One region of the Clostridium sp. DL1XJH146 genome, then DNA from elsewhere that is predicted to be linked to it. Evidence: riboswitches for the same ligand, from Rfam matches in the RefSeq annotation. Region 1 holds a riboswitch; the other holds the start of a gene.
What was found. A riboswitch is a leader RNA that binds a small molecule or an ion and turns the genes downstream of it on or off. The one in region 1 is predicted to bind glycine.

Region 1 (12,631 bases):
ACTACTGAAACTGAAAATACTGTTGAAAACACACAAGAGCAAGCTGATTCTATAAAGAGCGAAGGTGGCCCTAGCGTTAGTTCTGATATGATGTCACTTGAAGATGCAAATGCATTAGAAGAAGAGCTTCTTTCCGAAGTTGGTTATGAAGCAGCAGTAGGTGGATATCCTATTGTTGATACTAATGAAACAACTTTTTATTCTAACGATGCTATTATTGATGCACCTGCAGAAGGCGAAAGTTTCTATGGTCAAGATGCTTCATATACTGGCAATGCACCAAGTTACACTGATAATGGTGATGGTACAATTACAGACAATGTTACTGGACTAATATGGCAACAAGATCCAGGTGAAAAACTAGATTGGGAAACAGCTGTAGAAGGACTAGATAGTTTCGAATTAGCTGGTTATGACGATTGGCGTATTCCTACAATTAAAGAATTGTATTCTCTAGTTGATTTCTCTGGTGAAACAGGAACATCATCCGACACTTCAACACCATATATTGACACAGATTACTTCGTATTTACTTATGGTGATGAGGCAGGAGAACCACGTTTCATTGACTCTCAAATATTGACTAGTACAATATTTGATTCAACTACACTTGGTGGAAACACAACAGTGTTTGGTTATAATTTTGCAGATGGACGTATCAAAGGATATGAAATCACAAAAGATTTTTACTGTTACCATGTTAGAGGAAACATAAACTACGGACAAAATTTATATACTGATAATGGCGATGAAACTATTACAGATGAAGCAACAGGATTAATGTGGATGCAAAATGACAGTGGTTATTATGAAGAAGGCAGCAACGGTGACGGTACAATGGACTGGGAAGAAGCTTTAGAATGGGCTGAAAATGCTACATATGGAGGTTACGATGATTGGAGACTTCCTAATGTTAAAGAACTGCAAAGTATTGTAGATTATACAAAATCACCTTACACAACTGATTCTCCTGCTATTGATGATTTGTTTTATTGTACCCATGTTGTAAATTGCTTCGGGGAAGATGATTATGGTTATTATTGGACAGGTACAACTCACAATGATAGCAGTGCAAGTGAGACACAATATGGTGCTGCATCTTATGTTGTATTTGGTATGGCAAAAGGCTATATGGATGGTGAAGAAGTAGAAGCTCATGGTTCTGGTTCTCAAAAAAGTGATCCTAAAACTGGTGAACGAGATGACTATCCAGCAGCAGACGAAAATGCACCTCAAGGTGATGAACAAAGAGTATTTAATATGATTAGACTTGTAAGAGATGCAGAGTAAGAACTAGATAGAATCTAATTAACTCTCTTCAATACAAATACTAAAAAGTGCGAAAATATATTCGCACTTTTTTACTATTTCCATCCATTTTTTCTAGCTTCAATACCACTCTCATTAGTTCCTGATTCTTTTACTATTGTATTTTGCTCATTTTTTGAATGTTGATTTTGTGATTTAATACCATTATGCAAGTAATTCTCTTTCGTCCATTCACGTTTCTTTTTAGTCTTCATAGTATCCTCCTAAAATTAATTAGCCTCCACTTTTAGTATGTGTATTTTCAAAAATAATACTCAAATACTCTTGACCATAATTTTTACTTTTATCTATATTATAAAAAATCAAATCACATTTACTGAACATAAATCATATTATTATAATGAAGCATGTGAAAGGACATTTGAAAATGAATAATTATAATAATATTAACCAGCACCAATATTGTTGTTGTAACTTACCGATGAATAATTTAATTAATATGTGTAATTTCTTTAGGATGTATCCATACCTTTACTACAATAACGCTCCAATGTATGATACAAGATATTGTAATGAGTTCCCAAATCAATATTCTCGTTTTGCAGATGAAATGGAAAATGAATTTATTGAACTAAAAGACTACGGTCCTAAGCCATTAGTAATTAATATTGATAAAGCTACTAAGCAAAATAAAAATTTCCGTACTGCTCTGTGGACTGGTGATAATTTACAAGTTACCTTGATGGATATTAAACCTGGAGGAGATATAGGTTTAGAAATGCATCCTGATGTAGATCAATTCATACGTATAGAAGAAGGTGAAGGCATAGTCAGAATGGGTGATAATAAAGATAAATGGAATTTTGAAGAAGAAATATTTGATGACTATGCTATTTTAATTCCTGCTGGTAAATGGCATAATCTAATTAATACAGGTGATACTCCAATTAAATTATACTCTATATATGCCCCACCTGAACATCCATTTGGTACAGTTCATGAAACTAAAGAGATTGCTGAATTAGCAGAAAAAAAATGTAGATAATACTTTATTAAGTTCCAATAAAATCTGAGTTTAAGTGTGGTAGTATAGACACCTAAACTCAGATTTTTTTATTCCTATTTCTAAAACTTTTTTTATTAATAAACTTTTAAGATTTTATGGATTTAATTATAGAGTATTTAAATGTATAATTAGGTTTGTATTATATTAACTAGAGAGAGGACATAAAAAATCAAATGAATTTATTTACTATTATAATAATTAGTATAGCAGGCATAGGAGCAGGTATAATTACTGGCTTAGTTGGCGCTTCTGCTGCCGTTATTGTAACACCATTATTAGTTACTTTTTTAAACTATGACCCATATATAGCTATATCCATCAGTTTAGCTACTGATGTATTTGCATCAACAGCTTCCTCAATCACTTACGCAAGACATAAAAATATTGATTTGAAAAACGGTTTAACTATGGCTTTATCTGCAATAATTGGTGCACAACTTGGAAGTTATCTTTCATCTATGATACCATCCAATACCCTTGGTAACGCTTCTGGTATTGTTACTTTGATAATGGGAATTAATTTCTTTAGAAAACATAAAAAATCACCAAATGATTATAGTACTATTTTTGATATAACTAATAAATTACTCCAATTTTTCAGAGGTAAAAAGTTTTTTTCTTCGATTTTGTTTGGCTTTATCATAGGAATAATATGTGGAATTGCTGGAGCGGGTGGTGGACTTATGCTATTATTAATTTTGTCTAGGATTCTTGGCTTTCCCATCAAAACTGCTATCGGTACAAGCGTTTTAATAATGACCTTCACCGCTCTATCCGGTTCAGCTGGACACTTTATACATATGTCATCAATACCTTTATCTGAAGTACTATTAGCTGGATTTTTTTCAATTATCGGAGCAAAAGGTGCTGCTTTATTTGCCAACAAATCAGATGAAAAATCTATGTACAAAATAATAGGATTAACTTTCATTGTATTAGGCTTAATCTTAATAGTTAGTAAAAGTCTACTGGGGTTATAAAATACATACTTATACATTAATAAAACAATAACCAATTGATCATTGTTTTATTAATGTATATCTATTTACTCACGCTTCTTTTATATTTAAGAAATCCATTATCCATAATTATTTCAATTTCTCCAGTTTCTTCTAGATATTGAACATATGATTCAAGCATAAATTTTATCTCTGAATACTTATATACTGTTCTAACATTAATTTTCCAATTTTTTATGATAATTTTCATAATATCTTCCATTGTCATTGCCTCTTCTATCAAATTGTATAGTCTTCGCGCTATATTTTTATAGAAGTCTATGTTGTCCATTATAAGCTTAGTAATATCATCATACATTCCTTTGTGAGCCACTATATATTTGCTACAGTTTAAATCATAAAGCTTTATTTTACTTTCCAAGTCCTCTTTTAATACAAATGCATAGGGCAATTTTGCCCCTTTCATAACTTCGTAACTTATAAGTGAATCTCCTACATAAGCTACATCATCAGGTGTAGTAATGCAAATATGCGCCGGACTATGCCCTGGTGTATGAAGAATTTTAAATTTTATACCACAAATATATATAGTATCTTGATTGTCTAAAATTTTAATATCTGTTTCACAAACCATATGTCCATAATGTTCTTCTACATTGGATAATGTTTGACTACTATAATAAACTTTTAAATTTACTATAGAACTACAGAAAAAAGCTTCATAGGCTGGCATAGCAATAATACAGTTATATTTATTTTTTAAATATGTATTATTGCCTACATGATCTATATGTGTATGACTACAAATTATACCAACTACCTTAAAATTATTCTTTTCCAATATCTCATCTATTCCTACTCTTTCTCCCCTTGCCCATCCAGAGTCTAACATAATAATTTCTTCATCATTAATTTTATAAAAAGGTATATAAGTCATTCCCGTATTTATACAAAATGTATTTCCCTTAACTTTTAATATATCCATAATATTTTCTCCATTTCTCTTTATTTTCATTAGTTTTATTATTATAAATTTTCTTTACTTACTAAACCTCCTGTAATAGTTCAAATTTATTTAAATAAAATCACACTATCTTCAAATATTGCACAGACTCCTTCGTATATATTGGTAGCACCACTCTTAGTATTTTTTATTTTAACAAAGTCTTTATAATTATCTCCATTATCATCTTCAGTCCAAAAGCTAGATATCACGTAATCCCCAATTATGCTATCAATATCTTCTCGTTTATTATCTAGTGTAAAACTAGTATTAATATTATAAATTTCATTAACTATTTTCTTATTTTCTCCAATAATTTTTGTCTCATATATGTTTCTATTTTTCACATCGTGCCATAAATTATAATAGGCACTTAACCCATCATCATTTAATTTTATAGACCTTACTAGCTCTGTCTCCAACGTTATCTTACTAATTGAATATATATCTTCAACTTTGCTTTCAAAATTCTTAACTCTATAATATATCTTTTCATCATCCATGCCAAAATACCTTGTCCACGAAGTAAGCTCTGTTTTATAAATTTCTTTAAAAGAAATTATATCACATTCATTTTTTACTTCTCCAACAAATCTATCTAAAGCTATAATATTTATACTTTCTCTGTATCCTTCTCTGTAAAATTCTTCTTTTTTAATACCTTCCTTAAATGACTCTTCAAGCTCCCAATCTTCCATATATGCTTCTTCGAAAATTATATATCTATTCCCATCAGTAGTGTAAGGAATAAAATAATCTCTAATTCCTAAAATGACTCTTTTATCTTTAACTATATATTCTTTTTTGTCTTTTAAGTCACATAAAATAGCATATTCATAGTCACCTTATTTATGATACTCTATTTGAAAAATAGGTGTCTGCCCATATCCCTATTCCCATGAAGAATATTTCTCGTAAATACTATTTAATTCAATATTATCTTTATCAAAACTTTTTTCTAAAGCCTGACTTAATTTTTCAATAGTCAATTCAGGTTTAATTATTTAATTAATTCAAAATCAATATAATTCTAAACTATTGAACAAAATAAATCAAATCATCAATAAAAATTAAATTATCAACAAAATTCTACATTAATTATTATATTGACAAAATAATATATTATAGTTATAATTTTAATAATTATTATAGTTCTCCAAAGGAAGTAAACGTGAGATATCTTTTAGTAGATAGCCGAAGAAGCAATAAGTTAACTGTCAAATTAGCTTAGAAACTTTCAGGCAAAAATATCGTTTATGGATGGAACTCTGGAAAGTCCACTAAGTGGCGCCGTAGGTGAAAGGTACTTTTTTTATTAAGTATTAAAACTCTCAGGTAAAAATACAGAGGAATATGACAGGTTTGTTTTGCGCCTGTTATATTCCTTTTTTTGTTATAAAAATATATTTTTATAAATTTACAATTTTTTAAGGAGGATTACAAAAATGGAAAATGTAAAAAAGACTGCCTTGTTTAATATGCATGAAAAGTATATGGGGAAAATTATTGATTTCTCTGGCTGGGCTCTACCAGTACAATATTCAGATATTCAAAAAGAACATGAAGCAGTTAGAACTTCTGCTGGACTATTTGATGTATCACACATGGGAGAGGTTGAAATCACAGGGCCACAAAGTTTCGATTTTATTCAAAATCTTATTACAAACGACCTAAGTAACCTAAATAATAATCAAACACTTTATACCTTTATGTGTTACCCAAATGGTGGTGTTGTAGATGACCTTATTGTCTATAAACATAGCAATGATAACTTTCTTCTAGTGATAAATGCTGCAAATATAGAAAAAGACTATCAATGGATGGTTGATAACAAAGCAAACTATAACTTAACGATTTCTAACAAATCTAATGAAATATCTCAAATTGCAATTCAAGGACCAAAAGCTGAAAATATACTTCAAAAGTTAACTAATGTTAATCTTGAAGAAATTAAATTCTTCTACTTTATGGACAAAGTTAAAATTGCTGGAGCTGAGTGTTTAGTATCAAGAACTGGTTACACTGGTGAAGATGGTTTTGAAATATACACCTTAAATGAAAATGCTGAAAAAATATGGGAAGCTTTAATGAAAGCTGGTGAAGAATATGGCATCCTACCAGCAGGACTTGGATGTAGAGATACCCTAAGATTCGAAGCTGCTCTTCCTCTTTACGGAAATGAATTATCAAAAAACATAACTCCTCTTGAAGCTAATCTCGGTTTCTTTGTAAAACTTGATAAAGACAATTTTATTGGAAAAGATGCTCTTACAAAGCAAAAGAAAGAAGGACTTCAACGTAAAATTATAGGTTTTGAATTAATTGGCAAAGGAATTCCAAGGCATGGTTATGAAGTATATTCAAATGATGAAAAAATCGGTGTTGTAACTACGGGATATTTATCCCCAACAGTTGGGAAAGCAATAGGCCTTGCTCTTATTGATTTTAAATACACTGCACTGGAAACTCATATTCAAATCAAAATACGCAAAAAATTTGTAGCTGCAAAAGTTATTAGTAAAAAATTCTACACTAAAAAATATAAAAAATAATACTAAATTTAGGAGTGACTATAATGAACTTTGAAAACCTTATAAAACAAGATAATGAACTTTATGAAATTATTTGTGCAGAGGAAAATAGACAACATGATAATATTGAGCTTATTGCATCTGAAAACTTCACAAGTAAGGCTGTAATGGAAGCGATGGGGTCAGTACTTACTAATAAGTATGCAGAAGGATATCCAAACAAAAGATATTACGGTGGATGTTTCGTTGTAGATAAAGCAGAAGATTTAGCAAGGGATAGACTGAAAGAGCTATTTGGTGCAGAACATGCAAATGTTCAACCACACTCAGGGTCTCAAGCAAATATGGCAGTATATATGGCTATGCTTGAACCTGGTGATACAGTTTTAGGAATGGATCTTACTCATGGAGGACATCTTACTCATGGTAGCAAAGTAAACTTTTCTGGTATATTATATAATTTCGTTTCTTATGGTTTATCTGAAGAAACTGAAAGAATTGATTATGAAAACTTAAAAAACTTAGCTTTAGAGCATAAACCAAAAATGATTGTTGCAGGTGCTAGTGCATACCCAAGAGAAATTGATTTTGCCAAATTAAGAGAAATTTCTGATGAAGTTGGCGCATACTTATTAGTAGATATGGCTCATATTGCTGGTTTAGTTGCAACAGGTGCCCATCCATCACCAGTTCCCTATGCAGAATTTGTTACAACTACAACCCACAAAACTTTAAGAGGACCAAGAGGTGGAGCTATACTATGTAAAGCAGAATATGCTAAAGCTATTGATAAAGTAATCTTCCCTGGTATACAAGGTGGTCCATTAATGCACACTATTGCTGCTAAAGCCGTTTGTTTTGGTGAAGCACTAAAAGATGATTTTAAAGAATACATTGAACAAGTTAAAAAAAATGCTTCTACTCTAGGTGAAGAATTAATGAAATACGGATTTAGACTAGTGTCTGGTGGAACAGATAATCACCTTTTACTTGTAGATTTAACTAATAAAGATATTACAGGAAAAGAAGCTGAAGCTTTATTAGATTCTGTTGGAATTACAGTAAATAAAAATACTATTCCATTTGAGAAAAGAAGTCCATTTGTTACAAGTGGAATAAGAATAGGTACTCCAGCCGTGACTACAAGGGGTTTCAAAGAACAAGAAATGAAAGAAATTGCATCATTGATAAATTATACTCTGCAACACAAAGATGAAGACCTCTCACTAGTACAAGAAAAAGTTAAAGAAATATGCAACAAATATCCACTGTATAAGTAAAAAGTTTGTTTAAATAATAGGTTCTATTTTAAAAATAGTTGATTAATATGGTTTATCTGAAATAAACTAATTTACTTAGTCAGCATTTTATTATCAACAATATTTTAAAGCACATATAAATGAAAAATAGATTTAAAAATTAGAGGAGGAATTTAATATGAAAATTATAGAAAATTTATTATACACTGAGGAACATGAATGGTTAAGCGTTGATGGAGATACAGCTTATCTAGGAATTACTGATTATGCACAACACGCATTAGGTTCAATAGTTTATGTAGAACTTCCTGAAGAAGGAGAGGAATTAGAAAAAGGAGAGTCTTTTGGAAGCACAGAGTCTGTTAAAGCAGCTTCAGATATATACATTCCAGTTGATTGTACTATTCTTGAAATTAATGAAGCTTTAGAAGACGAACCAGAACTAATCAACACAGATTGTTATGAAAACTGGATTATCCGTATAAAAATTACTGATAAATCTCAACTCCATTCACTACTAAGTGCAGAAGACTACAAGAATCTAATTAATAAGGAGGCATAAGATGTTTCCTTATATACCTAATACTGAAAAAGATAGAGAGAAAATGCTTCAAAGCATAGGAATAAATTCTGTTGAAGACCTTTTTGACATAATTCCAGAAGATATTAAACTTTCAAGAAGACTTAATCTTGAAAAGCCTATGGCAGAACTCCAAGTAACAAAACACATGAAAAAAATTACTGACAAAAATTCTAGTTGTGATGATTTAGTATGCTTTTTAGGCGCAGGTTCTTATGACCACTATATTCCTTCTGTTCTAAAACACATTACATCTAGATCAGAATTTTATACTGCTTATACTCCATATCAACCTGAGATAAGCCAAGGTACACTTCAAGTTATTTTTGAGTATCAAACTCAAATAGCAAATCTTACAGATATGGATGCATCTAATGCTTCTGTATATGATGTTTCAACTGCTTGTGCAGAGGCAGCAATGATGGCCATTTCTACTAAAAAAGCAAATAGTATTATTGTTTCAAAAACAGTTGACCCTCAAGTTATAACAGTTTTAAAAACATATATGAGGTTCCATAATATTGAAGTCATCGAAATTGATACAAAAGATGGCGTAACTGATATAGCACAACTTGAAAAATTAGTAGATAAAAATACCGCTGGTGTAATTGTTCAAAGTCCAAACTTCTTTGGCATTGTTGAAGATATGACTGAAATTGAAAAAATAACACATTCGAATAAATCTTTACTTATCATGAGTGTTGACCCTATTTCTCTTGGAATTTTAAAAACTCCTGGTGAAATTGGAGCTGATATAGCTATAGGTGAAGGTCAATGCCTTGGTAATGGAATGAACTTTGGTGGCCCATATTTAGGATTTATGGCCACTACAAAAAAACTAATGAGAAAATTACCTGGAAGAATTGTAGGACAAACATCAGATGTTGATGGTAATCGAGCATTTGTCTTAACTCTACAAGCAAGAGAACAGCATATAAGAAGGGAAACAGCTTCTTCAAATATATGTTCAAACCAAGCACTTAATGCACTTACTGCTTCTGCTTATTTATCCACTATGGGCAAAGAAGGCTTAAGGGAAGTGGCAGAACAATGTGTGAAAAAAGCTCACTATGCTTATAACGAACTTATTAAATCTGGCAAATTCAAACCAGTATTTGATAAACCTTTCTTTAAAGAGTTTGTAGTTAAAAGTGATACAAATACTAAAACAATAAATGATAGGCTACTCCAAAATGGTATTTTAGGTGGATATCCATTAGAAGAAAAATATGACTTTCTAGAAAATTCTCTTCTTTTATGTGTCACAGAAAAAAGAACTAAAGAAGAAATTGATACACTAGTAAAAACTATGGAGGATATAGCATGAAAGGATATAATAAACTAATATTTGAAATTTCTAAAGATGAACGTAAAGCCTATTCCCTACCAGAATGCGATGTTTTAGATGTTGCAATTGATGAACTAATAGATCCTTCTCTATTAAGAGAAAGTGATCTTGGTCTTCCACAGGTTAGTGAACCACAACTTATGAGACATTATACTCTTTTGTCCAATAATAATTTTGGTGTAGATACAGGTTTCTATCCTTTAGGTTCATGCACTATGAAGTATAATCCAAAAATCAATGAAGATATGGCCTCTAGTTCTAATTTTGTGAATATACATCCATATCAAAAAGAAGAAACTGTTCAAGGCTCTTTAGAATTAATGTACAATCTATCAAGTATGTTTGCAGAAATAACAGGTATGGATGAAGTATCCCTTCAACCTGCAGCTGGTGCTCACGGAGAACTTTCAAGTTTGATGATAATAAAAGCTTATCTTGAAACCAAAGGAGAAAAACACAGAAATAGAATTATTGTTCCTGACTCAGCTCATGGTACAAATCCTGCCAGTGCTTCTGTTGCTGGTTTTCAAGTTGTTGAAATCAAATCTAATAAAGATGGTTCAATTAATATAGAAGCTCTAAAAGAAGCTTTGGATGAAAACACAGCTGGTTTAATGCTTACAAACCCAAGCACTTTAGGAATATTCGAAGAAAATATAAAGGAAATTGCAACTCTTGTTCATGCTGCAGGCGCCCTGCTCTATTACGATGGTGCCAATATGAATGCCATCATGGGCATAGCAAGACCTGGTGATATGGGCTTTGATGTTGTGCATTTAAATGCTCATAAAACTTTCTCTACCCCACATGGTGGAGGTGGCCCAGGCAGTGGCCCTATTGGAGTTAAAAAGGAACTTATACCTTATCTTCCTGTTCCGATAATTGAAAAAAATGAAGATAAATATTCTCTTAATTATGATAAACCTTTATCTATTGGAAAAGTGAAAAGTTTTTACGGAAACTTCGGAGTATTAGTAAGAGCCTATACTTATATACTTTCTATGGGAGCTGAAGGACTAAGAGCAGCAAGTGAAACTGCTGTTCTAAATGCAAACTATATGATGAATAGCCTTAAAGAACACTATACCCTTCCTATAGATAAAACTTGCATGCATGAATTTGTATTAAGTGGTTCTGGGCTATTAGAAACGGGAACTACAACCATTGATGTTGCTAAAAGACTATTGGACTATGGTTATCATCCTCCTACAATTTATTTTCCTCTTATTGTAGATAGTGCTATGATGATAGAACCAACAGAATCAGAAACCTTAGAAACTCTCGATGAATTTATAAAGACTATGATAAAAATTGCAAAGGAAGCAAAAGAAAATCCTGATTTACTAAAAAACGCACCACATAATACCCCTGTTAGAAGACTTGATGAAGTCACTGCTGCAAGAAAACCAGTAGTAAAATGGGTGAAAAGCTAGATAAAGGGTGATATATGATGAATAACGATATTATAGTAATAGGAGGCGGACCCGGTGGATATGTTGCCGCAATTAGAGCTGCTCAACTAGGTGCTAGGGTTTGTCTTATTGAAAAAGATAAAATTGGTGGTACCTGTCTAAATAGAGGTTGCATTCCAACAAAAGCTTTATATAGAAATGCTGAAATACTAAATACATTGAAGAATATTGATGAATTTGGGATTAACATTAATGAATATTCAGTAGATATAGAAAAAGTTCAAAAGAGAAAAAATGAGGTAATATCCAAATTAGTAGGTGGAGTAGAACAACTTCTGCAGGCAAATAATATTGAAGTTATTAAAGGAACTGCTTCATTTATTGATAAAAACACTATTTCTGTTATGCACGAAGATAAAAAAATTACTCAAATTACTGGTACCAATGTTATCATTGCTAGTGGCTCAAGCCCTAGCATTCCACCAATTGAAGGAGCAGATATAGAAGGCATATATACTAGTGAGAATATCCTTAACTTCAACAACATACCAAAAAGCCTAACTGTTATAGGTGGTGGTGTTATCGGAATGGAACTAGCTTGCATTTTCAACTCCTTCGGTACAGAAGTAACTGTAATTGAATATCTTCCAGAAATTTTAGCACAAATTGATACTGATATAACAAAAAGATTAACTAGCTCCTTAAAGAGAAAAGGAATTAAGATAAATACTTCTACTAAAGTTAATTCTATCGAGAAAATAGAATCTGGTTATACTATTACATGTGTAGGAAAAAAAGGAGAGTTAAAAGTACGTAGTGAAAAAGTACTTGTTTCCGCTGGTAGAGCTCCTTATTTTGATAACCTTAATTTAGAAGCCCTTTCTGTTGATTTTGATAGTAAAGGAATTAAGACGGACTCAGATTGCGCAACGAATATTCCTGGAATATATGCAATAGGTGATGTTACTGGGGGCTTAATGCTAGCTCATGCTGCTTCACACGAAGGCATTAAAGCTGTTGAAAAGATTATGGGCTATTCCAATGCTTCTGACTCTACTGTTATCCCAAGCTGTATTTTCATATTCCCTGAAATAGCTTCTGCAGGACTCACTGAAAAAGAAGCAAAGGAGAAAGAAATTTCCTATAAAGTAAGCAAATTTATGTTTGGTGCTAATGGTAAAGCACTAGCACTTGGTGAACCTGA
Region 2 (12,631 bases), on a different contig from region 1:
AACAGATTGGGATAAGTTTAAGGAATTACACAAACGGGTAGAAGAAAACTATAAGCTTGTTCATAAAAAACTTTCAAAAACTGTTGTAAATGAATATTCTCTAGTCTATAAATGGAAAGGGAAAAATAGCGATAAAAAACCTATACTTTTAACAGCACATATGGATGTAGTTCCTGCATCAGAAGATTCTTTAAAGGATTGGACATATCCTCCATTTAGTGGGGAATTGGCAGAAGGACATTTGTGGGGAAGAGGGACTTTAGATATTAAAATTCAGATGATAGCAGTACTTGAAGCCGTAGAGAACTTGCTTGCGCAAAATTATGAGCCCGATAGAGATATTTATCTTGCATTTGGTCATGATGAAGAAGTTGGAGGAAGTGAGGGAGCAACAAATATTGTTAAATATTTTGAAGAGAACAATATAACATTTGATTTTGTCATAGATGAAGGTGGATGTGTAACTGAAGAAGCGCTTGCAGGAGTAGACGGACCTCTTGCTGTAATAGGAATAGCTGAGAAGGGATATTCAAATGTTAGATTAAGTGTAGAAAGCACTGGAGGACATGCTTCAATGCCACCTAAGAATACTGCACTTGGAGAGATTGCAAAAGCAATTGTTGCACTTGAAAAAAATCAATGTGAGACTAAAATAACTAAGCCACTAGAGGATATGCTCATGTATATAGGACCAGAAATGAGTTTTTCAAATAAGATGATAATATCAAACTTATGGTTATTTGCTCCTGTTTTCAAAATGGCTTTTGCTAAGACTGGAGCTGGGAATGCCCAACTTAGAACAACTACAGCAGCTTCAATGAGTAGTGGTAGTATGGAGCCAAATATTTTGCCTGGAAAAGCTACAGCTACTTTTAACTTTAGAATTCTTCCAGGAGAAACAGGACAAGATTTATTAGAACATATTGAAAAAGTAGTTAATAATCCAAGAGTTAAAATTGAGCCTTTAAGACTTGAAGATCCATCAAAGGTTTCTAGTGCAGACAGTGAAGGATTCAAAATTATAGAAAAAACAGTATATCAAATATTTGATGAGGCAATAGTATCTCCATATCTAGTAATGGCAGGTACAGATGCTAGAAAATATGAAGATGTTAGTGATAATGTATATAGATTTTCACCTTATCAAATACATAATGATGATTTAAAGAGAATGCATGGTGTAGATGAGAGGATTTCTTTCGAGAATATTGAAAAAGCAGTTCATTTCTTTATGCAAATGATAGTGAACTCTAACACTTAAGGGAAATTTGCAATTTGCAATTTGCAATTAGCAATTTTTTAAAAAAAGAAAAAGGCAGTGTTAAGTGATAATGCACAATGCACAATGCACAATGCACAATGCACAATTAAGGAGGAAATATTTTAGCGGAGCTAAAATATTTCTAGAATTAACTTAAAGATCAAAAACCAAAAGACCAGGAGATCTGTTTTTACGCAAATCTCCTGGTTTTTATTAATTGTTTTTATAGGAGAATTTTTGATTGATGCAGAACCTGCTTGCATTAGTTTGGAAATAAGATGTTGTTTGTGATATATGATAAGTATCAGTGAAAAATAATATAAATACATAAATAATATTAACACATAAATGTTTGTAGTTTATATAATGCTCTTACAAAATTAAAGATTCTCAGCTCTGCTGAGAATCTACAATAATTGTGCATTGTGCATTGTGCATTGTGCATTGTGCATTGTGCATTGTACATTATGTATTGTGTATTATGAATTGTGCATTGCTCTTTTAAGAAGGTTCTTTCTCCAAAAAAATGCTTCTGCTAGGATAGGCGATTTCTACTTTTTCATTTTCAAGAATTTCTAGTATTTTAAAGTTTATGTTTTCTTTTACCTTTAAAAAGTCACCCCAATTAGTAGTGTTTGTGAAAAAATAAAGAAAAATATCTAGACTACTTTCATTGAATTCATTGAAAGTAACAAAAATGGTTTCTTTATGAACATCATTATTTTCAGTAAGCATTGCTCTTATTTTTTGAGTGCATATTTCAATTTTTTCTTTAGGAGTATCGTACCTAACACCTAAATTAAAAGTAATTCTTCTTTTTTGCATTCTAGACCAGTTAGTTATTGCTTCGTCTGCCAAATTTGAATTAGGTACAGTTACTAAGGCATTGGCAAAGGTACGAATTCTTGTACTCCTAAAGGTTATATCTTCTACAGTACCTTCAATGGTTGGAGTATAAATCCAATCTCCTATAGTAAAAGGTCTATCAAGAATTATTACTATTCCACCAAAAATATTTGAAAGAGTATCTTGTGCGGCTAGTGCAATAGCGAGTCCTCCTATTCCTAGCCCTGTAATAAAACTATTTACATTAAAGCCGAATTCTTCTGCAATTATACAAGTTGCAAAAGCAATTATAATAAATCGGACAATCCTTGATAAAAAAGTAAGTAAAATATTATCAACTTTCAAATTTAACTTTTTATTAATGTTTTTATATAAATTAGAATTCTCAGAAGATAAATTGTGAAGGCCTAAGGCTACAAGGATAATTATTGAAGACCTAAATAAAGATACAAATTTTGAAGTTTGCACAATAGTGCCAGCACTAGTTGAGGAAATTACCGATTCTGTAATATCATATCCAAAACTTGAGGTTAAATATTTAATAGATAGATAAAGACCAAGTATGGTGAAAAATATTGATAATGGTTTTTCAAAGGATATAAGAATTATTTCGTCTAGGTTAGTTTTTGTTTTCTTGCTTATTTTTAATAGACGACTAAATATATATCTTGTGAAAATCTTTCTAAACAAAACAAAGAATAAAAAAATTAATAGAGCTATTATAACTATTTTGAGATTATTAAATGTAATAAATTGATAAATATAAGTTGTTGTATTATTAAAGCTGTCAAATGCTTCTTGTAATACGCTCATTGTAGCACCCCCTAATTAACCATTCTAAATGATTTTGCAATAATTCTCAAGATGATACGCTAAGTAACAGGGGTAATTGCGTTCTTTTTATAAGGCCGCTATTCAATGTAAATACTTCTACTAGGGAAAGCAATTTCTAATTTTTCTTCTTTTAGTATTTATAATATTTTGAAATTTATATATTCTTTATTGAAGAAATTGCATAAAAAAGAATTTTTTTAATAGCTGTAAGCTTTTTATTACATGTTTATTATGATATAATGTTAAACAGTAATAGTTATTAATTATGAAAATATGATGAGGTGATGTAATGAATAATTTGGATAAAATAATAAAAGATATTGAAAATGGAAAGGCTGATATGCAGCTGATAAATGAGGAAGTTAAAGCACAAGAAAAAGACTTCAGCAAACTTGATGGATTTTCAATGGTCCATAGTTTTAAATTTAATGAAGGCGATAAATTCATTAAATCAATAGTTGAGAAAGATGAACAATTATATTATGTTGAGAGAGATATTTGTGCAGATGAAGATTTTTATGGTACATGTAATTTAGAGTATGATAAAATTTATTTATTGAAATAGCATAATATTCACAAATTAGTCTAAAATTTGTGAATAAGGATGATTTGCTGATATAGTGAATCATCCTTATTTTATTATTTAAATTAAAAGGAGTGACTAAAGATGAATAATGGATTTATTTTTGTATTGTTTGTAGTTGGAGTATTGGAATTAGTATTAGCCTTCGTTAATGAAAAAATATTAAGAAAGAATTACAAAGATAAAAAAATTAAAAACCTTGAAGGGCTTATAAAATGGGAAAAATATTCAAACCTTCTGATAGGTGTATTAATAATTATCTACGGTGTAATATATTTAGTTGACTATACTAATCCAGTAATAAATTATTATGCGCCGGCTTTAGCTGTTATATTTGGTATGAGTTATTTTGGAAGGAAAAGATATATTTAAGCTAGTGATTATGATTTTCTTGCCTTTGGTGAGAAAATCTTTTTTTATACGTACACATATGTTACTTCGATAATTAAGAACATTATTTAAATGCGTGTTGTTTAATTGGGAAATTTATAAATTGTATAAAAGCTTGTATTATTATGAAAATCTATATATAATTATTAATGGTTTATTAATAATAAATTAACAATGTGTTCGGATGAAGATTGTGGGAGAGAGATGGCTTGCCATCCGCCGAAGAGGAAAAACTTTCAGGCACCTATGGGTTTTCAATGTGAAACTTTATTTGTACTTGTCCAAAACTCGGTGAATTTACGAGTTATGGATAAGTGAAAATAATTAGTTGAACTGAAAATCCCAAGAGTTTCTTTATGAAATTTTATCTATACGTTTCCAAAACTCAATGAATTAACGAGTTATAGGTACATATAAATAAGCAGTTTAGTTGGAAACTCTATTTTAGGAGAAAACCGTAATTGGACGAGCCTCTGGAGAGAGCTGATTATTCAGACACCGAAGGAGCAAGATAGTATTATTAACTATCGAATCTCTCAGGTAAAAGGACAGGGGATAGAAATTATGAAAATAATTTTGTCTCCTCCATTATATTAAATTAAGGGAGGATTTTTTAATGACAGGGTTTATGGAAGTATTAAACAAAATTGATTCATTGGTTTGGGGACCACCGTTACTTATTTTATTAGTAGGTACGGGACTTTATCTAACTGTAAGACTTGGGGTATTACAGGTTAAAAAGTTACCACTTGCACTAAAGTATTTATTTTCTAAAGAAAAAAACAATGATGCAGAGGGTGATGTATCATCATTTGCAGCTTTATGTACAGCTTTAGCAGCAACAATAGGAACAGGAAATATTGTTGGTGTCGCAACAGCAATTAAACTTGGTGGACCAGGAGCTTTGTTTTGGATGTGGGTAGCTGCTTTCTTTGGAATGGCTACTAAGTACTCTGAAGCGTTACTTGCAGTAAAATACAGAACCGTTGATGAAAATGGTCAAATGGCTGGTGGACCTATGTATTATTTAGAAAAAGGTCTAGGAAGTAGATTTTTAGCTAAGATGTTTGCAATCTTTGGAGTAGGAGTTGCTTTCTTCGGGATAGGTACATTCCCACAAGTAAATGCAATAGTTGAAGCTGCAGAAATTGTTTTCAACATTCCAATTGTGTTGACAGGAATAGTGTTAATAGTACTGGTATCTCTAGTAACTATAGGAGGCGTAAAGAATATTGCATCAGTGGCTGAAAAAACAGTTCCTTTTATGGCAGTATTTTATGTTATAGGTGCTTTAATAATAATAATAATAAATATTAATTTATTACCAGGAACAATAGCTTTAGTGGTAAAGAGTGCTTTCACTACAACAGCAGCAGCAGGTGGTTTCACTGGAGCAACTGTTATGCTTGCGATGAGAAGTGGTGTTGCTAGAGGAGTATTTTCTAATGAATCTGGTTTAGGTAGTGCACCAATAGCGGCAGCGGCAGCTAAAACTAAATCTTGTGTAAGACAAGGACTTGTATCTATGACAGGTACTTTCTTTGATACAATAATTATTTGTACTATGACTGGACTTGTTTTAATAATGACTGGAGCTTGGAATTCAGAATATGCAGGAACAGCTATGACAAATTATGCTTTTAGTAGTGGGCTTCCTATAGCTATGATAGGACAGTTGATTGTTACGATTGGACTTATTTTCTTTGCTTTTACAACAATACTTGGATGGAATTATTATGGGGAAAGATGTACTGTGTATTTAGTTGGAGTAAAAGGAATTAAACTATATAGAGCAGTATATATAATTTTAGTTGGACTGGGAGTATTTTTACAGTTGATAAATCTAAAATTAGAAATGATCTGGAAAATAGCAGATATAGTAAACGGACTTATGGCGATTCCAAACCTAATTGGATTAATTGGATTAAGTGGAGTTATTATAAATGAAACAAGAAAATATTTTAAAGACCTTGAAGATGACGGAATGGTTAAAGTAGCTGAATAAAAGATAGTGTGATATTTGATGTTATATATAGCACATATATGTAGAGATATATTTACATATATGTGCTTTTATGTTGTTATAAATGTAAAGATATCTATGTGTTATATTAGGAGGATTACTAGGGCTATATATAGCGGGGTTAAATCAAGAAAGTAGTTACTTTAATTTTGATATGATTATAAACATTATAGTTAGTCTATTAGTGGGAATGTTTATGAGTTATTTTTTTGTAAAAAGGCGTAAAAAAAGAAATGGTAAGGTGCTAGAATTTGATGACGTAGCTTGTTGTAAAACAATATTGAAGAACAAATGTTCGCATAAAGTTTTATTTAATGGAGATAATAGTAATAAGTTAGATATTTGCTTAAAAAATTCTATGGAAATAGGTGTAGGAATTATATTATAATAAGATTAAGGATTATATTTATAAAATGATACGAAAGTTGTAATTGAAAGGAGTGTATCTAGTGGAAAATGAAAAAATCAATAAACTGCAAATGGATGTAAACAGTTTATCAATGAAGACAGCTAATAATGATACAAGAATTATAGAATTGAGTAGGAACTTGAAAAAAGTTTAATAAATTTGTGCGGGTTATAAGGCTCTCCTTTAAGGAGAGTCTTTATGTTTCTTTGAATTAAAACTATAAGAAAGATTCTCGAACGATTGGGCGAGAATCTTTTATTTAAGTACAGATTTTGATTATGAAAGTTTTTTTACAGTCTTCAATAAAATAATCCTCCTGAATAAAAAAGAAATTAAATCTGCAATCGTATTTTGTGATATACGTAACGTGACGAACGATAAAAGAATAGAAAGGAGTAGTTTGTCCTAAAAGTACGAATAATCTACAGTTAATTACGGTTATTATATTGACTAAATAAACTATGAATGTTAATATAAAAACGAAAACAGTGAAATTTGCAGGAGGGTTAATTATGAAAGTAGCAATTATTTTTGGAAGTAAGTCTGATATTGAAAAAATGAAGGGTGCAGCTAAAGTATTAAAAGAATTCGGAGTAGAATATGAAGCTCATGTATTATCAGCTCATAGAGTTCCGGAAAAATTAAGTGAAACTTTAGAAAAACTTGAGAACAATGGTTTTGAGTGCATTATTGCAGGTGCTGGACTTGCTGCTCATTTGCCAGGAGTTATTGCATCACAAACAATATTGCCAGTTATAGGTGTTCCAATAAATGCAGCTGTAGATGGAATGGATTCATTATTAGCAATAGTTCAAATGCCAAAGCCGATTCCAGTAGCAACAGTTGGAATTAATAATAGTGCTAATGCAGGAATGCTTGCCGTTGAAATCTTAGCATTAAAATACCCAGAACTTAAAGAAAAATTAATTCAATTTAGAAAAGATATGAAAGAAAAATTTATAGAGGATAATTCAGAAGGAGTGGAACTATAATGGAAAGAAAGATGATGTATGAAGGAAAAGCTAAACAAGTATTTGAAGGGGATAGTGAAGATAACGTAATTATTTATTACAAAGATGATGCTACTGCTTTTAATGGTGTGAAAAAATCTAGTATAGAAAGTAAAGGAGCTCTTAACAATGCTATTACTACTATGATATTTGAAATGCTTGAAAAGAATGGTGTTAAAACTCACTTTATCGAAAAGTTAAGTGAAAGAGAACAATTATGTAAGAAAGTAGAAATAATACCTTTAGAGGTTATAGTTAGAAATGTTGCAGCAGGAAGTATGGCAAAGAGATTAGGAATAGAAGAAGGAACTGCACTTAAAACAACAATATTTGAAATCTGCTATAAAAAAGATGAACTAGGAGATCCACTTATAAATGATTGTCATGCAGTTGCTTTAGGATTAGCTACATTTGAAGAGCTTAAAGAAATGTACGCTATGACAGCTAAGATTAATGATTTATTAAAAGAGTTTTTCTTAAAACAGAACATTAAATTAATCGATTTTAAAATAGAGTTTGGAAAGACTAAAGAGGGTGAAATTGTTTTAGCTGATGAAATATCTCCAGATACTTGTAGATTTTGGGATGCAGAAACTAATGAGAAGTTAGATAAAGATAGATTTAGAAGAGATTTAGGTAATGTAACAGAAGCATACGAAGAAATACTTAAAAGAATTTCTAAAGGGGAATAATATTAATGATAAGAAATAATAATGATTTATCATTACAAGTTCAGGACAAAGATAAAATGGAAGAAGAATGTGGAGTTTTTGGTATTTTTTCTACTAAAGATATTGATGTTGCAGAAATTGTTTACTATGGGTTGTATGCTTTGCAACATAGAGGACAAGAGAGTGCTGGTATAACTGTTTCTAATGGAGAAAAGTTAAAATGTGTTAAAGACATGGGATTAGTATCTGAAGCACTTAAACCAGATACAGTAGAAAGTCTTAAAGGTAGTTCAGGTATAGGACATGTCCGATATTCTACAACAGGATCAAGTAACGTTAAAAATGCTCAGCCACTATTAAGCAAATATAAGCTTGGAGCTATGTCTATTGCACATAATGGAAATTTAACAAATGCAGATACTATAAGAGATCTTCTTGAAGATGGAGGAGTTATATTTCACACATCTATAGACTCAGAAGTAATTTTAAATATGATAGCAAGAAAAGCAAAGTGTGGATTAGAAGAAGCTGTCGTTCATGCTATTCAAGCGGTAAAAGGATCTTATGCAATCGTAATGCTTACTGAAAAAAAATTAATTGGAGTAAGAGATCCAAATGGAATAAGACCTTTATGTATTGGTAAGATTGACGGGGATTATGTAATATGTTCTGAATCTTGTGCACTTGATGCTGTTGGAGCGGAATTTGTTAGAGATGTAGATCCGGGAGAAATAGTGATTATTGATGAAAATGGTATTAAATCAATACATTTTGCGGAAAAAACTAATAGATCTATTTGTTCTTTTGAATATATTTATTTTGCAAGACCAGATAGTTTTATGGATGGTGTGAGTGTATATGAATCTAGAGTTAGAGCAGGAGAACAGCTTTATAAGGAAGCACCAGCTGAAGCGGATATAGTAATAGGAGTACCTGATTCAGGTATATCGGCAGCAATAGGTTATGCTAAGGCTTCAGGAATCCCTTTTGGTATAGGACTTATAAAGAATAAATATGTAGCTAGAACTTTTATTGCACCATCTCAGCAAATGAGAGAAAAGGCTGTATCTACAAAACTTAATGCATTAAAAGTAAATGTAGAAGGAAAAAGAGTTGTCATTATTGATGATTCTATTGTAAGAGGAACAACTAGTAGAAGGCTTGTTGAAGTTTTGAAGAGAGCTGGAGCTACTGAAATTCACTTTAGAGTTTCTTCACCTATGGTTAAGTTTCCATGCTATTTTGGAATAGATACTCCTTACAGAAAAGACCTTATAGGAGCACAAAAGAAAGTTGAAGAAATAAGCGATTTCATAGGTTCTGATAGTCTTGCATATATTAGTCAAGATGGATTTTTAAGTACTTTTGAAAATAAAGGTTTATGTATGGGATGCTTTGATGGAGTTTATCCGGTATCAGCACCTATAGAAAAAGATAAAGACCGTTTAGAAGGTGAGGAATAAAATGGCTACTTATAAAGAAGCTGGAGTTAATATTGAAGAAGGCTATAAAGCTGTTAAGAAAATAAAGAATTATGCTGAAAAAACTTATAGTAATGCAGTTTTAAATAATTTAGGTAGCTTCGCTGGCATGTATGATCTTGCAGGATTCAAGAGTCCTGTGCTTGTATCTGGAACAGACGGTGTTGGTACAAAATTAAAAGTTGCTTTTCATATGGAAAAATACGATACAGTGGGTATTGATTGTGTTGCTATGTGCGTAAATGATATACTTTGTCACGGGGCAAAACCATTATTTTTCTTAGATTATATGGCTTGTGGAAAATTAGATGCAGAAGCTGCAGCTGATATTGTAAAAGGAATTTCAGAAGGATGTTTGCAATCAAGTTGCGCTCTTATTGGCGGGGAGACTGCTGAAATGCCAGGATTTTATTCTGATGGAGAATATGATATTGCTGGATTTTGTGTTGGAGCTGTAGAAAAAGATGAAATAATCGATGGTAGCAAAATAAAAGAAGGCGATATTTTAGTAGGTATAGAATCATCTGGAATTCATAGTAATGGATATTCTTTAGTTAGAAAATTAATCACTGATTTTGATATGGACTTTAAAGGTAAGAGAATTGGAGAAGAATTACTTACACCTACAAAGATTTATGTTGAAAATGTACTTAAACTTATGGAGAAATTTGAAATAAAGGGTATGGCACATATTACAGGCGGAGGATTTTATGAGAATATTCCAAGAATGCTTAAAGATGAATATACATTAGTTATAGATAAAAATTCTTTTCCTAAACCTGAAATATTTAATTTCTTAATGGAGCAAGGTGTAGAGGAAGATCACATGTATAATACTTTTAATATGGGGATAGGATTTGTTCTTTGTGTTTCTCCTGAATTAGCAGGTGGAGTCATTGAAGAGTTATCAGAACTTGGTGATAAAGCTTATAAAATAGGAAAAGTTCAAAGTGGAGGCAAAGAGGTATGTTTAAAATAGCTGTTCTTGCTTCAGGGGGAGGAAGTAACCTTCAATCTATTATAGATAGAATTCAAGATGGCTATCTTTCTAATTGTTCTATCGAATATGTTATTTCTGATAAGTGTGGGGCTTTTGCTCTTGAAAGAGCAAGAAAGAATAACATAAAAGCTATTGAATTAGATAAAAAAAAGCATGGGGCTGATTTATCTGATGAAATACTGAAAATTGTAGATGGAAAAGTTGATTTAATAGTTCTGGCAGGGTATTTGTCAATATTGCAAGGGGACATTATATATAAGTTTAATAATAAAATAATAAATATCCATCCATCGTTGATACCTTCTTTCTGTGGAAAGGGTATGTATGGATTAAATGTACATAAAAAAGCTATTGAATATGGAGTGAAAGTAGCTGGATGTACAGTGCATTTTGTAGATGCAGGAACAGATACAGGGGCAATAATTATTCAAAAATCTGTAGAAGTATTACAAGATGATACAGCGGAAATTCTACAGAAAAGAGTTTTAGTACAAGAACACATTGCTCTTCCAGAAGCCGTTAAACTTCTTTCAGAAGAGAGAGTTGTGGTGGAGGGAAGAAAGGTAGTTCTTCTTTAGAATAAAGCAAGAGTGAAGTTTGAAATGTGCATATGAGAAAATAAGTATATGGATAAAGATAATGCACAATGCACAATTTACAATGCACAATTGTGGAGGATTTTCTTCCCTTTGGTCAGAAAATCTTTATTTAATAAATTCAAGTGCAAAGTAAAAGTAATTACAAGATAAGTTTGATTAAATAAATTAATCTTTTAATTAATGTTTAAATTAATTAAAGAAATATTTTAGCTTTGCTAAAATATTTCATCCTTAATTGTGCATTGTACACTGTGCATTGTGCATTTAAATTAAGATTAAAATAAAAACTATTTACATAAATCAAAATTCTAGATAAGAATTAAAATTCCAAAATGGAACAAAAAAGAAGGGGTGTTTTAATGATTAAAAGAGCGCTTATTTCAGTTTTTAAGAAAGACGGCATAGCTGATTTTGCAAAATTTTTAGTGGATAATGGAGTTGAAATTATTTCAACAGGTGGAACCTATAGACATTTAAAAGAAAATGATATTCCTGTTACAGAGGTTAATGAAGTTACTGGATTTCCTGAAATTTTAGATGGTAGAGTTAAAACTCTTCATCCAGTTATTCATGGTGGAATACTTGCAATTAGAGATAATGAAGAACATATGAAAACTATTGAGGAAAAAGAAATTAAGCCAATTGATATGGTTATTGTTAATTTATATCCTTTCTTCGAAAAAGTACAAGAAGATTTAGAATTTGAAGAAAAAGTTGAATTTATAGATATCGGTGGACCTACAATGCTTAGATCTGCTGCAAAGAATTTCCAAGATGTAGTTGTAGTAACAGATCCTACTGATTATGAAGACCTTAAAAATCAAATTACTGAAAATAAAGATGTAGATTATAAAACTAAGAAAAGATTAGCAGGAAAAGTATTTAATTTAACTTCAGCTTATGATGCAGCTATTTCTAACTTTATGTTAGATGAAGAATATCCTGAATACTTATCTTTATCTTATAGAAAAGAAAGTGATTTAAGATATGGTGAAAATAGTCACCAATCAGCTGCCTATTATGTAGCTACTGATGGAACAGGGGCTTTAAATAATTTTGAACAATTACAAGGAAAACAGCTTTCTTATAATAATATTAAAGATATGGATATAGCATGGAAAACAGTTTGGGAGTTTGATGAACTTGCAGTTTGTGGTCTTAAACACAATACTCCTTGTGGCGTTGCATTAGGAACTGATGTAAAAGATGCTTATGTTAAAGCGTATTCTTGTGACCCAGTATCAATATTTGGTGGAATTGTTGCTTGTAATACAAAGGTAACAAAAGAAGCTGCTGAAGAAATGATAAAAATATTCTTAGAAATAGTTATAGCACCAGAATTTGATGATGATGCCCTTGAAGTTCTTAAGACTAAAAAGAATTTAAGGGTAATTAAGTGCGGAGTGAAACCTTGTGATGACCATAATATTGCAAAGGTTGATGGTGGTATTTTAGTTATGGGAGAAGATAATAAGTTTGCAGATAAATATGAAGTAGTAACAGAAAAACAGCCTACTAAAGAAG

Region 2: another riboswitch for glycine. It lies ahead of ACVHXK_RS07880 (alanine/glycine:cation symporter family protein); the one in region 1 lies ahead of gcvT (glycine cleavage system aminomethyltransferase GcvT).

What each region holds. Positions count from the first base shown of each region.
Region 1 covers NZ_JBTVVN010000017.1:53,298-65,928, forward strand. The annotation lists gene ACVHXK_RS10000 (Lcl C-terminal domain-containing protein) at 1-1,290, shown strand, start outside; gene ACVHXK_RS10005 (hypothetical protein) at 1,365-1,523, opposite strand; gene ACVHXK_RS10010 (cupin domain-containing protein) at 1,697-2,314, shown strand; gene ACVHXK_RS10015 (sulfite exporter TauE/SafE family protein) at 2,509-3,315, shown strand; gene ACVHXK_RS10020 (MBL fold metallo-hydrolase) at 3,377-4,279, opposite strand; gene ACVHXK_RS10025 (hypothetical protein) at 4,366-4,995, opposite strand; glycine riboswitch at 5,458-5,560, shown strand; glycine riboswitch at 5,564-5,646, shown strand; gene gcvT (glycine cleavage system aminomethyltransferase GcvT) at 5,743-6,849, shown strand; gene ACVHXK_RS10035 (serine hydroxymethyltransferase) at 6,873-8,108, shown strand; gene gcvH (glycine cleavage system protein GcvH) at 8,266-8,649, shown strand; gene gcvPA (aminomethyl-transferring glycine dehydrogenase subunit GcvPA) at 8,651-9,994, shown strand; gene gcvPB (aminomethyl-transferring glycine dehydrogenase subunit GcvPB) at 9,991-11,448, shown strand; gene lpdA (dihydrolipoyl dehydrogenase) at 11,466-12,631, shown strand, end outside.
Region 2 covers NZ_JBTVVN010000012.1:25,110-37,740, reverse strand. The annotation lists gene ACVHXK_RS07900 (M20 family peptidase) at 1-1,261, shown strand, start outside; gene ACVHXK_RS07895 (mechanosensitive ion channel family protein) at 1,763-2,920, opposite strand; gene ACVHXK_RS07890 (hypothetical protein) at 3,231-3,506, shown strand; gene ACVHXK_RS07885 (hypothetical protein) at 3,609-3,896, shown strand; glycine riboswitch at 4,099-4,179, shown strand; glycine riboswitch at 4,378-4,476, shown strand; gene ACVHXK_RS07880 (alanine/glycine:cation symporter family protein) at 4,531-5,919, shown strand; gene ACVHXK_RS07875 (hypothetical protein) at 6,134-6,325, shown strand; gene purE (5-(carboxyamino)imidazole ribonucleotide mutase) at 6,859-7,338, shown strand; gene purC (phosphoribosylaminoimidazolesuccinocarboxamide synthase) at 7,338-8,048, shown strand; gene purF (amidophosphoribosyltransferase) at 8,054-9,490, shown strand; gene purM (phosphoribosylformylglycinamidine cyclo-ligase) at 9,492-10,487, shown strand; gene purN (phosphoribosylglycinamide formyltransferase) at 10,475-11,086, shown strand; gene purH (bifunctional phosphoribosylaminoimidazolecarboxamide formyltransferase/IMP cyclohydrolase) at 11,467-12,631, shown strand, end outside.